Regions from separate parts of the Streptomyces sp. NPDC005931 genome, predicted to be linked through region 1. Evidence: predicted binding sites of a transcription regulator. Region 1 holds the regulator's gene; the other holds the start of a gene.

Region 1 (7,275 bases):
TGTTCCTGCATGTTCAGGACCCTGGGGGGTGGAGATTTGACAATAGATCAGGCAAACGAGACACATCCCCATGCGGTGACCGATCTGTGCGAGCTCGGAAGCCGCCTCTACGCAGACGCTCTGCGCGCGGGCCGCATCGCCCGCACGGACGCGGAGCCCGCCCCCTGCCTGATGGAACTCGCCCTGCTGCACCCCGACCCGGACGACCCCACCTGGCTGCGCCCCGTCCCCCCGGCAGTGGCCCTGGCCCAGCGGCTCAACCCCCTGGAACGGGAGATCACCGAGCGCAGGCGGATGTCGATCGAGCTGTCCGACGCCTTCGAGCCGTTCATGGCCCTCAGCGCCCAGGCGACGGCGTCCACCCACTCGCTCACGGTGCTGGAGGGATTCGACCGGATCAACGCCGCCCTCGACCTGGCCACCTCGCAGTGCCGGTCCGAGATGCTCACGGTCCAGCCGGGCGGCCGTCGTCTGGAACACACCCTCGCCCAGGCGCTGGAGCGCGACCAGCACCTGACCGAGCGGGGGGTACGCATCCGCACCCTCTACCAGCACACGGCACGCCACAGCCCCGAGACACTCGCCTACGTGGCCCGGTTCACCACCGGCAAGGTGGAGTACCGCACCATCGACGAACTCGTCGAACGGCTCATCATCTGCGACGAGACCGTGGCCTTCATCCCCACCCGCGACGACCGCCAGGTCGCCCTGGAACTGCGTCACCCCGGGCTCGTCCGCTACCTGATCAAGGTCTTCGAGTTCATGTGGACCCGCGCCGTCCCCCTGAACGCCGGCACCCCGTACGAACCGGCCCTGGACGGCCTCACCGACATCCAGCACTCCATCGCCAAACTCCTCGTGGAGGGCCACGTCGACGAGGCCATCGCCCGCCGTCTGGGCATGAACGTCCGCACCTGCCGCGCCCACATCGCCAAACTGGCCTCCGCCCTCGGCAGCGGCAGCCGCGCCCAACTGGGGTACCTCATCGCCCAGTCGGGAATTCTGGACCAGAAGGGGCACTGAAGTGACGTCGGTGCCGCACCCCGAGCACGAACCGGGCGAACTCTGCCCCGCCGGCGCGGCACTGTACGAACGCGCCCTGCGCGAAGGAGCGGTGGACGCCCGGGAGGCACAGGCGGTCCCGTGCCTCGTCGACTCCGGCATGCTGCACCCGGCCGTCGACGACCTCCAGCGCCTGGAACCGGTCGCCCCCGTCGTGGCCCTCCAGCGGTTCCTGCGTGACTCGGCGGAGCACATCACGCAGGTGCGGCAGCGCGAGGACCAGCTGGTGCGCACGTTCCAGCCGCTCATGCTCATCGACGGCACCCGCACCGCGGGGGCCGGGACACCGACGCTCACCATGCTCAGCGGCACCAGGAGGATCAACGACGCCATCACGGAGGCCATGGACCAGGCAGCCCGGGAAGTGCTCACCGTGCAGCCGCGCACGGGGCTCACCGGGCGCCGGGGCGAGGTCGCGGACGCCGCGTCCTTCGACCGGGACCGGAGGCTGCTGGACCGCGGGGGCCGGATACGCACCCTGTACCAGGCCACGGTCCACCACTTCCCCACCGTCGTGGCCCGCCACGAACGCCTGCGGGGCGACCTCGAGGTCCGCGCGCTGGACGAGGTCACGGAGCGGCTCATCCTCATCGACCGGGCCGTCGCCTTCCTCCCCGCCGACAAGGACGGCTCCGTGGCCATCGAGATCCGCCAGCCGGCCATCGTCGGTTTCCTGGCGAACGCCTTCCACCGCCTGTGGCAGTTGGCCACCCCCGTCTACCCACGCGCCGCCCGCCGTCCCAGCGTCGACGGCGTCACCCCCCGCCAGCGCGCCATCGCCGCGCTGCTCGTCGAAGGCCACACCGACGCCGTCATAGCCGACCGCCTCGGCATGAACATCCGCACCGCCCGCGTGCACATCGCCAAGCTCGCGGCCACCCTGGGCAGTCAGAGCCGGGCGCAACTGGGCTACCTCATCGCGCAGTCGGGGATCCTCGCTCGGGAACCGTGAGGGACGCCGCTGTGCGGGGCGGGCCGTCGAGGCCGGCCTGGGCGATGCGGACGCCCAGTTGCGTGCGGCTGGCCGCGCCCAGGGTCTCCGAGAGCCGGGCGATGTGGGCGCGGCAGGTGCGGACGCTGATGCCCAGGCGCTCCGCGATGACCGCGTCCTGGTGGCCCTCCGCCAGCAGCGCCGCGATGGACTGCTCCCGGTGCGAGATGCCCTCGATGCCGGTGTCGGGCAGCGGGGCGGTCAGCGGGATGGCCAGCCGCCACAGGCGCTCGAACACCGTGCCCAGGTACTCCACCAGTGCCGGGTGGCGCAGCTCCAGCGCCATCGTGCGCTCGGCGTTGGCCGGGATGAAGGCGACGGTGCGGTCGAAGAGGATCAGCCGCTCGATCACCTCGTCCAGGGTGCGGGCCTCCACGGCGTCGCCCATCAGCTCCAGGTAGGTCAGCAGGCCGTGGCCGTGCCGGGCCACGTGCGTGTAGAGGTCCCGCATCCGCACGCCGCGGCCGCGCAGCGCGGTCGCCCGGTGCAGGCCCTCGGCCAGCTCCGCCTCGCGCCGGATGCCGCCGGGCTGGACGGTGAGCACCTCGGTGGTGCACGCCTGCGTCGCCTCGTCCATCGCGGCCTGGATGCGGGCCAGGCCGTCCAGCACCCGGATCGCCGGACCCTCTGCCGCCGGTGCCGCCGACAGGGCCGCCTGGCGCACCTGGCGGCCGAGACCCGCGTACCACTCGAACGCCTCGACCGCCGAGCCGACCCTGCGCTGGCTCGCGCTGATCTCGTCGTACATCCCGCGCAGCAGCCGGGTCATGACCTCCTGCGGGGAGGTCGGCACCAGCCAGTCCATGTCGTCGGGGTCCGGATGCAGGAGCGCCAGCTCCATCAGGCAGGGCACCGGCTCCGCGTCCCGGCGTGGCACCCTTCCGCGCCGTACGGCCCGGGAATACACGCGATCCCCGGCCTCGCACAGTCGGTCAGCACCATGCGGATGCTCGTCCGTCCCGTGCCCGGCCATCGCCCATCCCACCCCCGGTTCAGCCACTTTCCGCAGCGCAACTATGCGCGGACGGAACGTGGTCCGCAACACGGCTCAGGCACCCCACCGCCCCGTTTGGCCATATTGCTCCTTACATGGCCACCCCCTCTGAATGACGCATCGCAGCACCATGAGGGCGGTGCACCGCATGCGCAGGTGCGATGGTCGGGATCACTCAGGGACCGCCAGGCGCCTGGTACCGCCGCGGCCATGGCGGTGATCGCTGCGCCGACGCGCACCCCGGGGCCGGGAACACCCCTGTGACCAGGTGGGATGTCGACCAGTCGACCGGCAGAGCCGATCGCGCGGCTCCGGCGGAGGAAAACGCCGGCGCCGGCAGCACCACCACCCCTGGAGACGCCGGAACCCCTCAGGACGAGGAGGACCGCACCCGCCGCTCGCACGCTTCCGATCCGCATCCGCTGACGGACCGAGAGCGCCAGATCCTCGCACTCCTCGCCGACGAGCCTCCCGGTCATTCCCCTGTGGGCGCCCAGGACGGGCCGCTCGACGGGTCGACGATCGGATTCGACCCGCATCCCCTTCGCCGAGTGCGGGGCCTTCTCCCGGCTTTGGCCGACAGTCGGCGCGCCGTTCTCGTGCCGAGTCTCCAGCCGGCCGAGGCGGAGCGGGTCCGCCACCCATGACCGCGCGGTTCCGGCCCTGCCACGGCCGGGGCCGCGCTCGAGCCGGAATCCGCCGGGGGGGTCAGTCGCCTACTTCAGGCCCGCCGCGCTGCACGCCGCCTTGTACTTGGCCGTGCAGATGTCCTCGACCGTGTAGATGTCGTCGGCGACGACCGTGTCCTCGATGTTGTCCTTGGTCAGGGCGACCACCGGCACGAGCTGCGCGGGGATGTCCTGGTGAGTGGGGCTGTCCACCCGCTCGCGGGTCAGCGCGTCGAACTGGATGTCCCGGCCCTGGACCTTCGCCACGGCCATCTCCGCGGCGCTCTCGGCCTCCTGCGGGTAGGACTTGTACACGCTCATGTACTGCTGGCCGACCAGGATCCGCTGCACCGCCGCCAGTTCCGCGTCCTGGCCGGTGATCGGCGGCAGCTCGGTGACGCCCGCGGCCTGCAGCGCCTCGACGATGCCGCCCGCCATGCCGTCGTTGGCCGAGTAGACCGCGGCGATGTCGTCCGCGCCGATCGCCTGGATCGCGCCGGCCATGTTGGCCTCGGCGTTCTCCGGCTTCCAGTCCTTGGTGTCGTAGGACTTGGCGATCGTCACCTTGCCCTTGAGCTCGGACAGTGCGCCCGCCTTGAACTGCTTGGCGTTCGGGTCGGTCGACGAGCCGTTCATCATCACGATCTTCTTGGTGATGCTGAGCTCGTCGCCGAGCGACTCCAGCAGGGAACGCCCCTGGACCTCGCCGACCAGCTCGTTGTCGAAGGAGATGTACGCGTCGATCGGGCCCTCGGCCAGCCGGTCGTAGGCGATGACCGGGATGCCCGCGTCCTTGGCCTTCTGCACGCCGTCCGCGATGGCGTGCGCGTCGACCGCGTCCAGCACGATGACGTCGACCTTGTCGTCGATCATCTGCTGGAGCTGGCTCGCCTGCTTGTCGGCGCTCGCCTCGGCGTTGGCGTACTGGACCTTGCCCCTGTCGTCGGTGAGCGACTCCACCTTCTTCTTGAAGATGGGGTAGTCGAACTGCTCGTAGCGCGTGTTGGCCTTCTCCGGGAGCAGCAGCCCGACGGTGACATCGTTCCCCTTGGACGGGCTCGCGTCGTCACTGCTGCCCGTCGCGTTGAGCACGCCGCATCCGGCGAGCATGACGGACATGGAGGTGGCGGCCACGGATATGGCGATACGACGCATGCGGGGGCTCACTTCAGGTGCGTTCCGGACGTGGGCACAACATTGCGGCCCATGTGACTGAAAAGCCAACGCGTCAGCCACCACCGGAGTCAAGGGCCACCACTTAACGAGATGGACACGACACGCTGCGCTGACCTCGTGAGGAACCCGCGCACGACCGGCGCGGATCCGCCGGACGGGCATCCACACGCCGGTCACGGACGGTGCCCCCGCACAGCGGCGGGGGCCGGCGGTTCGGCGAACCTCCGGGCCCCGTGCGGAACTTCACATTCCGCGTCAGTCCGACTGCTGCTGCCGCTTCGGCCGCCACACCACCAGCGCGCTGGTCTGCTGCACTTCCTGGTAGGGCACCAGGTCACGGCGGTACGAGGCGTGCACCGCGGCCTCGCGCTGACGCATCGCCGCCGCCGCGCCGTCGAGGGCGTCCTCCAGCTCGGCCACCCGGGCCTGGAGCGCGGCGACCTGGTTCTCCAGTTCGATGATGCGCTTGATTCCAGCCAGGTTGATGCCCTCGTCCTGTGACAACTGCTGCACCTGGCGGAGCAGTTCGATGTCACGGGCCGAGTAGCGCCGGCCCCGGCCGGCGGTGCGGTCCGGCGACACGAGTCCCAGGCGGTCGTACTGGCGCAGCGTCTGCGGGTGCAGGCCGGAGAGCTGGGCCGCCACCGAAATGACGTAGACCGGGGTGTCCTGGGTCAGTTCGTAGGGATTGCGTCGACGGCCTTCCATCTGAGATCAAGCTCCCTTCGCGGCCTGGAACAGCTCCGCCCGCGGATCCTCGTCCGCGGTCGCCTCGCGATACGCCTCCAGCGCGTCACGAGCCTTCCCCGACAGGTGCTCGGGAACACTCACCTCGACGGTGACGAGCAGATCACCGCGGGTGCCGTCCTTGCGGACCGCTCCCTTGCCCCGGGCGCGCATCGTACGGCCGTTGGGCGTGCCCGGCGGCAGCTTCAGCGTGACCGGTGGCCCGCCCAGGGTCGGGACCCGCACCTCGCCGCCGAGAGCCGCCTCGGCGAACGTGACCGGGACGGTGACGGTGAGGTTGTCGTCCTTGCGGCCGAACACCGGGTGACTGCCGACGTGCACGACGACGTACAGATCACCCGCCGGGCCGCCCCGCTCGCCCGGCGCGCCCCGGCCGCGCAGCCGGATCCGCTGGCCGTCGCTGACGCCCGCGGGAATGCGCACCTGCATGGTCCTGGAGGACTTGGCCCGGCCGCTGCCCTTGCAGATGTCGCAGGGATTCTCCGCGATCAGGCCCCGGCCCTTGCAGTCGGGGCAGGGGTCGGTGAGCGAGAAACCCCCGCCGCTGCCCCGGGCGACCTGCCCGGTGCCGACGCAGGTCGGGCACACGCGCGGCGTGCCGTTCTTGTCGCCGGTGCCGGAGCATGCCTTGCAGGGCTGCTGGGACGACATCCGCAGCGGGACGGTCGCGCCCTCGATCGCCTCGGTGAAGCTCAGTGTGACCTCGGACTCGATGTCCTGGCCACGCCGCGGCTGGGTGCGCGTGGTGCCACCGCCGCCGCGGTTGAACAGGCCCCCGAAGACGTCACCGAGCCCGCCGCCGAAGCCGCCGGCTCCCCCGCCGCCCTGGGCGCCCCCGAAGAGGTCGCCCAGGTCGAAGTTGAAGGAGCCCCCGCCCGCGCCCGGCCCCGGGCGGAAGCCGCCGTTGCCGAAGAGGGCGCGGGCCTCGTCGTACTCCTTGCGCTTCTTGGGGTCGCCGAGCACGTCGTTGGCCTCGGAGATCTCCTTGAAGCGCTCCTCCGCCCTGGCGTTGCCCTTGTTGGCGTCCGGGTGGTACTCGCGGGCGAGCTTCCGGTACGCCTTCTTGATCTCGGCCTCGGTGGCGTCCTTGGGGACGCCGAGGACCTTGTAGTAGTCCTTCTCGATGAAGTCCTTGGTGCTCATCCCCGACGCCCCTCCTTCCCTGCGTGCGTCGTGACGTCAGCCCTCCTCCGGGCCACCGTTCTCCTTGTTCTCCGCGGCGTCCGCCTGCGCCTCGGTGCCCTCCTCGGCCGGCTTGACCGTCTGCGCGCCCGGCTGCGGCTCGGCCACGGCCACCCGCGCGGGGCGGATGGTGCGCTCGCCGATGCGGTACCCGGGCTGCAGGATCGCCACGCACGTCGTCTCGGTGACGTCCGGGGCGTAGGAGTGCATCAGGGCCTCGTGGACCGTCGGGTCGAAGGGCTCGCCCTCCTTGCCGAACTGCTGCAGGCCCATCTTGGCCACGGTGGTCTCCAGCGACTCGGCGACGGACTTGAACCCGCCGACCAGTTCGCCGTGTTCCCGCGCGCGGCCGATGTCGTCGAGCACGGGCAGGAGCTCGGTCAGGAGGTTCGCCACGGCGATCTCCTTGACCGCGATCCGGTCGCGCTCGACCCGGCGGCGGTAGTTCTGGTACT
Region 2 (7,275 bases), 460 kb from region 1:
TCGTAGGCCTGCCAGAACTCGAAGAAGTTCAGCGTCTCGGCCTTCTTGATCGCCGCGACGACCAGCTGGCGGTCGCCGTTGGGCTTGACCAGGTCGATGGCGAGACCGAGGTTGACGTGCTCCGGCTTGACCAGGGTGGGCTTGCCGTCCACCTTCGCGTAGTGCCAGTTCATCGACGGCATCGCCTTGATGGCCTGGACCATGGCGTAGCCGATGATGTGCGTGAAGGAGATCTTCCCGCCGCGGGCGCGCTTGAGGTGGTTGTTGATGACGATGCGGTTGTCGAACAGCAGCTTCACCGGGACCGCGCGCACGGACGTGGCCGTGGGCAGCTCCAGCGAGGCGTCCATGTTCTTCGCCACGGCGGCGGACGGGCCGCGCAGGGTCACCTGCTCCGGGCCTTCCTTGGCCTCGGTGGCCGGTTCGGCCTTGGGCTTCGCGGCGGTCGGCCGGGCGGCGGGCGCGGCGGGCTTCGCCGGGGCGGGCGCCGGGGTCGGGGCCTGGGCGGCGGGCTTCGCCGGCGCGGGCTGCGCGGGCGCCGCGGCGGCGGGCTGGGCCGGAGCGGTCTGCTGCGAGGTGGACGGGGAGGTCCCCGCGGCCCCCGCGGCCGCGGTACCCGCCGGGGCCGAGGTCGCAGGCGCCCCCGGCTTGTAGTCGGCGAAGAAGTCCCACCAGGCTCGGTCCACCGAGTTCGGGTCCTGGAGGTACTGCTGATAGATCTCGTCGACGAGCCACTCATTGGCACCGAACGCCGCAGCGGGGTTCTTGCCCGCTTGGTCGGTGTCGGTCGTGGGGGCACCGCCCGGCCGGAGGCTGGGGGAGCTCGAGTTACTGGGGGACTGTGGCGACACGGCGGCAACCGCCCTCTTCCGCTTCACAAGGTGATGGACAGCGGAAATAAAGGCTACGCCCCCAAGAGCGGGATGGTCAGGTCGGGCCCGTTCATCGTCGCGTAAGTCACATCTTCAAGGGTGTTTCGGCGCTGGAAATGGCGGGAAACAACCGGGGTTTCGCCTCGGTCGGCCGTATGGGGGAAGGGGCGAGCCCGACCCGTCGCCCGAGGGGCGCGGGCCTGTGCCTGATCACACGTGTCCGCCAGGGACGACGCGCAAGGATCTTGTGGCTCCGCTTCGAACTGTACGTCAACTCGACACGGATGGCGCTCCCGGAAGAGTGACAAGGATCCGGCAACCACGCTCGGATTCGGCCACTCCGATCCGGCCGCCGTGGAGTTCGACGGCCCAGCGGGCGATCGCCAGGCCCAGGCCCGTCCCGCCGTCGCTGCCGGGGCCGTGCGGGCGGTCGGCGCGGCCCCGGTTGAACCGCTCGAAGACGCGGTGCCACTCGGTGCGCGGGATGCCGGGCCCCTCGTCCAGGACCTCCAGTTCCAGCGACTCCGGCTGCGGCCCGCGCCGCGCCTTCACGGTGACGCGGCCGTGCGGCGGGCTGTGCTTGACCGCGTTGTCGATGAGGTTGGCGACGACCTGGTGGATGCGCTCGGGGTCGGCGTGCGCGGTGAGGTCCAGGGGCGTGACGTCCAGGTGCAGATGGACGTCCGTGCGTGTGTGGCTGCCGGACCCGGTGGCCATGCCCGCCCGCGCGGAGGCCACCATGTTGGCCTCCTTCAGGACGCCGGAGAGATACGGCCACACCTCGAACCGCCGCTTGCGCAGCGGGACGACGCCGTTGTCCAGGCGGGAGAGGTCCAGGAGGGTCTCCACCAGGCGCCCGAGGCGCTCGGTCTGTTTCAACGCCGTGCGCATGGTCTCGGGGTCGGCCTCGGTGACGCCGTCGACGATGTTCTCCAGCACCGCGCGCAGACCCGCGATCGGGGTGCGCAGCTCGTGCGAGACGTTGGCCACCAGCTCCTTGCGCTGGCGGTCCTGTGCCTCCAGCTCGTCGGCCATGACGTTGATCGTCTGGGCCAGGTCGCCCAGCTCGTCCCGGCGGTTCTCCCGCACCCGGCGGGTGTAGTCGCCCTGCGAGATGGACCGGGCCACCGTGTTCATGTCGTCCAGCGGGGCGGTGAGCGAGTGGGCCACGAACTGCGTGATCAGCAGTGTGGCGATCATTGAGAAGACCGTGATGAAGCGCAGCTCCGTCTTGGTGTGCACGGCGATCACCGACAGCCCCGTGGTGATCAGGACCGAGACGACGACCAGTGCCCCCAGCTTGGTCTTGATGGAGAACGGGCGTACGCCGCCCCAGGGACCTGGCGCCCCGGAGCCTCTCCGCGCGGCCGGCCCGTCGCTCATGGCGTCGGCGTCTCCAGGGCGTAGCCCACGCCGTGCACGGTGCGGATGCGCTCGGCGCCGATCTTCCGGCGCAGCGCCTTGATGTGGCTGTCGACGGTCCGGGTGCCGGAGGCGTCCGCCCAGTCCCACACCTCGGCGAGCAGCTGCTCGCGGGACAGCACCGCGCGGGGCGTGTTCGCCAGGCACACCAGCAGGTCGAACTCGGTGGGCGTCAGGTGGACGTCCTCGCTGCGCACGCGCACCCGGCGCTGCGCGTGGTCGATCTCCAGCTCGCCCAGCCGCAGGATGCCGCTGCGCGGAGTGGTGGCCGCGAGGGCCGCCCGCTCCACCCGGCGCAGCAGCACGTGCACCCGCGCGGCGAGTTCCCGCATGGAGAACGGCTTGGTCATGTAGTCGTCGGCGCCCACGCCGAGCCCCACCAGCATGTCGGTCTCGTCGTCCCGCGCGGTGAGCATCAGCACCGGCACCGGCCGCTGCGCCTGCACGCGGCGGCAGACCTCCAGGCCGTCGAAGCCGGGCAGCATGATGTCGAGGATCAACAGGTCGGGCTGCCACGCCTCGGCCGTGTCGACCGCGGACGGGCCGTCGCCCGCCGTTTGCACCAGGAATCCCTCGGCACGAAGGCGGGTCGCGATGGCGTCCACGATCGTCGCGTCGTCCTCGACCACCAGGATCCGGCGCTGTGCGCCGGGGGTGGCCGCCGCCGTGCCGTTGTGGGAGGTGTGTGTCTGCTCCATCGCCCGCCCCTGAAGTGTGCTTTTCCGGAATCCGTGGGGTGATCCGTCATCTGCGCATGCTTGCGATTGACGCTTGAATGATCGGCGTCAGGGCAGCAGCGTACGGGGAGTCACCACGCCATTTCTATCCAGGGCCGATGCCGAGGTGCACGACGTCCGGAACGCCCCGGGCAACGGGGATCTCTTCGGTACGCACCCGTTGGAACCCGGCATTCCGCATGGTTCCCTCGAATTCCGGGGACGGCTTGGCCGACCACACCGCCAAGACCCCGCGTGACCTCAACACCCTTGCGCAGCTTGCCAGTCCGGCCGGCGAGTACAAGCCGCCGTTGCCGTCCGTGACGGTCCAGTCCGGCCCGTTGTCGATGTCGAGGCACAGCGCGTCGAACGTGTCCGATGTCTCATTGACGTACGCCACCAGATCCGCCTCCACGATGCGTGTGCGGGAGTCGGCGAGCGCCTCGGCGGAGAGGACGGCGAGCGGGCCGGAGCAGTGCCAGTCGATGACGGCCGGTTCGCGCTCCACGACGGTGATCCGCCCCCATCGCGGGTCCGCGGCGGCGTGTGCGAGCGAGAAGCCGACGCCCAGTCCGCCGATCAGGAGGTGCGGTCCGCGGCGCGGCGCGAGCCCCGCGCGCGCGTCGGCGTCCTCCAGGGCGGCCAGGGCCGCGTCGACGAGCCGGCGTTCCGAGCGCCCGTCGGAGGTGTCCATCAGGAAGCAGCCGTTCGCGATGATCTGCAGCAGACCGCCGTGGCTGCGCAGCACGACCTCGCCGTACGGGCCCTCGCGACGGTCCAGGACTTCGGGAATGTCGTAGGGGGTGGACATCCGTTCATCTTGGCAGAGGGCTCCTCGGCGGGGGTCCGGTCCCGGAAAGGTCCCCCGCCCGAGCGTGGTGATCGCTCAGAGCGAACGCGCCCCTGGGAACATCCGCTCGCTCCCGAGCATTGAGTCGGCATAGCTCAACTTGACTGCCGAAGGGGAGATCATGGCTGCTGAGTCCACACCGCTCGCCCTGCCTGTGCTGCCGCTCGACGACGAGGTCGTGCTGCCCGGGATGGTGGTCCCGCTGGACCTGAGCGACTCCGAGGTGCGGGCCGCGGTGGAGGCCGCGCAGGCCGCCGCCAAGTCCGAGGGGGGCAAGCCCAGGGTGCTCCTGGTGCCACGCGTCGACGGGACCTACGCCGGGACCGGCGTCCTCGGCACCGTCGAGCAGGTCGGCCGGTTGGCCGACGGTGACCCGGGCGCCCTGATCCGCGGCCGGAGCCGGATCAGGATCGGCGCCGGGACCACCGGCCCGGGGGCGGCGCTGTGGGTGGAGGGCACCCGGATCGACGAGAGCGTGCCCGACCCGCTGCCCGGACAGGTGTCCGAGCTGGTCAAGGAGTACAAGGCGCTCGCCACCGCCTGGCTGCGCAAGCGCGGTGCCTGGCAGGTCGTGGACCGCGTCCAGGCCATCGACGACGTCTCCGCCCTCGCCGACAACTCGGGCTACTCGCCCTTCCTCACCACCGAGCAGAAGGTGGCGCTGCTGGAGACCGCCGATCCGGTGGCCCGGCTGAAGCTTGCGACCCAGCAGCTGCGCGACCACCTCGCCGAGCAGGACGTCGCCGAGTCCATCGCCAAGGACGTCCAGGAGGGCGTCGATCGGCAGCAGCGCGAGTTCCTGCTGCGGCGCCAGCTCGAAGCGGTCCGCAAGGAGCTGCGCGAGCTGAACGGCGAGAAGGACGGCGAGGAGTCCGACGACTATCGCTCCCGGGTGGAGGCCGCCGACCTGCCGGAGAAGGTCCGCGAGGCCGCGCTCAAGGAGGTCGACAAGCTGGAGCGCGCCTCCGACCAGTCGCCCGAGGGCTCCTGGATCCGGACCTGGCTGGACACGGTGCTGGAGATGCCGTGGAACGAGCGCACCGAGGACGCCTACGACATCCAGGGCGCCAAGACCGTGCTGGACGCCGAGCACGCGGGCCTGGAGGACGTGAAGGAGCGGATCACCGAGTATCTGGCGGTGCGCAAGCGGCGCACCGAGCGCGGCCTCGGGGTCGTCGGGGGACGGCGCGGCGGTGCCGTGCTGGCCCTCGTGGGACCGCCCGGTGTCGGCAAGACGAGCCTCGGCGAGTCCGTCGCCCACGCGATGGGCCGCAAGTTCGTCCGCGTCGCCCTCGGCGGCGTCCGCGACGAGGCGGAGATCCGCGGCCACCGGCGCACGTACGTCGGCGCGCTGCCGGGCCGGATCGTGCGGGCCGTCAAGGAGGCCGGGTCGATGAACCCGGTGGTGCTGCTCGACGAGATCGACAAGGTGGGATCGGACTTCCGGGGCGACCCGGCCGCCGCCCTCCTCGAGGTGCTGGACCCCGCCCAGAACCACACCTTCCGCGACCACTACCTCGAGGTCGAGCTGGACCTGTCGGACGTGGTCTTCCTCGCCACCGCCAACGTCTTGGAGGCCGTCCCGGAGGCACTGGCGGACCGCATGGAGATCGTCCGCCTGGACGGCTACACCGAGGACGAGAAGATCGTCATCGCCCGCGACCACCTGCTCCCGCGCCAGCTGGAGCGGGCCGGTCTCGGCAAGGACGAGGTCACCATCGACGAGGGCGCGCTGCGCAGGCTCGCGGGCGAGTACACGCGCGAGGCAGGCGTGCGCAACCTGGAGCGGTCCGTCGCACGGCTGCTGCGCAAGGTGGCGGCCCAGCACGAACTCGGCGAGCGGGAGCTGCCGTTCACGGTGACGGAAGGCGACCTGCGGGACCTGATCGGCCGGCCGCACCACGTGCCGGAGTCCGCCCAGGACCCGGCCGAGCGCCGCACCTCCGTCCCCGGTGTGGCCACCGGGCTCGCGGTGACCGGTGCGGGGGGTGACGTCCTCTACGTGGAGGCGTCGCTGGCCGACCCGGAGACGGGTGCGGCGGGGCTCACCCTGACCGGGCAGCTGGGCGACGTGATGAAGGAGTCGGCGCAGATCGCGCTGAGCTTCCTGCGCAGCCGCGGGGCCGAGCTGGAGCTGCCGGTGGGCGACCTGAAGGACCGGGGCGTGCACATTCACTTCCCGGCGGGCGCGGTGCCCAAGGACGGCCCCAGTGCGGGCATCACCATGACCACCGCGCTGGCCTCGCTGCTCTCCGGCCGGCTGGTCCGCACCGATGTGGCGATGACCGGCGAGGTCTCGCTGACCGGGCGGGTGCTGCCGATCGGCGGGGTGAAGCAGAAGCTGCTCGCGGCGCACCGGGCGGGTGTCAGGACCGTGATCATCCCCCGGCGGAACGAGCCCGACCTGGACGACGTCCCGGCGGAGGTGCTGGACAAGCTCGACGTCCACACCGTCACCGACGTCCGCCAGGTGCTCGAGCTGGCGCTGTCGCCGGCCACCAGCGGCGCGGCGCCGGAGGTCCCGGTCGCGGCGATGGGGGTACCCCCCAGGTCTTAGGCACGGGGGGAGGACGCGGCCGGAAAGAGGGGAGGCCCGGGTCCCGTGAGGGAGGCCCGGGCCTTCTCCGGCGTGCGGGTCCGCTCCCGCGCACCGCTTCCCGGTCAGCCCAGGGCGAGGGCCCTGACGCGGTCGATGGTGCCGTTGAAACGGTCGTGGTCCCCGACCGTCGGTCCCGTCGAGGTGTACTGCCACATCGTGTAGTAGGCCCAGCCCGCGGGCAGCTCGCCCACGGTGGAGGCGTACCGGGCGATCCACAGCGGGTTGGCGGAGGCGAAGCCGCCGTAGTTCCCGGTGCACTGCTTCCACCAACTGGTGGCGGTGTAGATGACGGCGTGCCGGCCGGTGCGCGCCCGGTAGCGGTCCAGGAAGTCGCGGATCCAGCTCACCATGGCGGTCGGCGACTTGCCGTAGCAGGCGTTCCCGTAGGGGTTCCACTCCATGTCGAGGGCGCCCGGCAGCGTCCTGCCGTCCGCGGACCAGCCCCCACCGTGGTCGACGAAGTAGTCCGCCTGTGCGGCGCCGCCGGCGGTGTCGGGGGTGGCGAAGTGGTACGCGCCGCGGATCATGCCGACGTTGTACGAGCCGTTGTACTGCTGCGCGAAGTAGGGGTTGGTGTAGTAGGTCCCCTCCGTGGCCTTCACATAGGCCCACTTGACCCCGCTGTTCCACAGCGTCGTCCAGGCGACGTTGCCCTGGTGGCTGGAGACGTCCACGCCTTCGGTCTGGACGACGCGCGTGGTGGGCAGGCCGCCGCGGCCGTCATGGGTGACGACGCCCATGCCCATGTGGGCGGAGCCGCGGGGCGGGGTGGGGCGGGGGGAGTCCGACGGACCGTCGGCCGCGTCGGCCGTGCGG

Evidence for each region. The regulator HspR, encoded in region 1, represses chaperone genes until heat shock. The targets are predictions, from matches to a motif close to TTGAGNNNNNNNNNCTCAA.
Region 2: a site for HspR is predicted at 3,941-3,959, ahead of lon (endopeptidase La). Genes of this name have one in related genera too.

The regions. Positions count from the first base shown of each region.
Region 1 is NZ_JBIAIG010000002.1:590,461-597,735, reverse strand. Features, by position in the region: gene ACFYOV_RS06670 (helix-turn-helix transcriptional regulator) at 10-1,023, shown strand; gene ACFYOV_RS06665 (LuxR C-terminal-related transcriptional regulator) at 1,025-2,014, shown strand; gene ACFYOV_RS06660 (LuxR C-terminal-related transcriptional regulator) at 1,977-3,026, opposite strand; gene ACFYOV_RS06655 (sugar ABC transporter substrate-binding protein) at 3,764-4,870, opposite strand; gene ACFYOV_RS06650 (heat shock protein transcriptional repressor HspR) at 5,147-5,599, opposite strand; gene dnaJ (molecular chaperone DnaJ) at 5,606-6,781, opposite strand; gene grpE (nucleotide exchange factor GrpE) at 6,818-7,275, opposite strand, start outside.
Region 2 is NZ_JBIAIG010000002.1:134,765-142,039, reverse strand. Features, by position in the region: gene ACFYOV_RS04525 (multifunctional oxoglutarate decarboxylase/oxoglutarate dehydrogenase thiamine pyrophosphate-binding subunit/dihydrolipoyllysine-residue succinyltransferase subunit) at 1-851, opposite strand, end outside; gene ACFYOV_RS04520 (sensor histidine kinase) at 1,143-2,255, opposite strand; gene ACFYOV_RS04515 (response regulator transcription factor) at 2,252-2,992, opposite strand; gene ACFYOV_RS04510 (spermidine synthase) at 3,117-3,821, opposite strand; gene lon (endopeptidase La) at 3,982-6,417, shown strand; gene ACFYOV_RS04500 (lysozyme) at 6,522-7,275, opposite strand, start outside.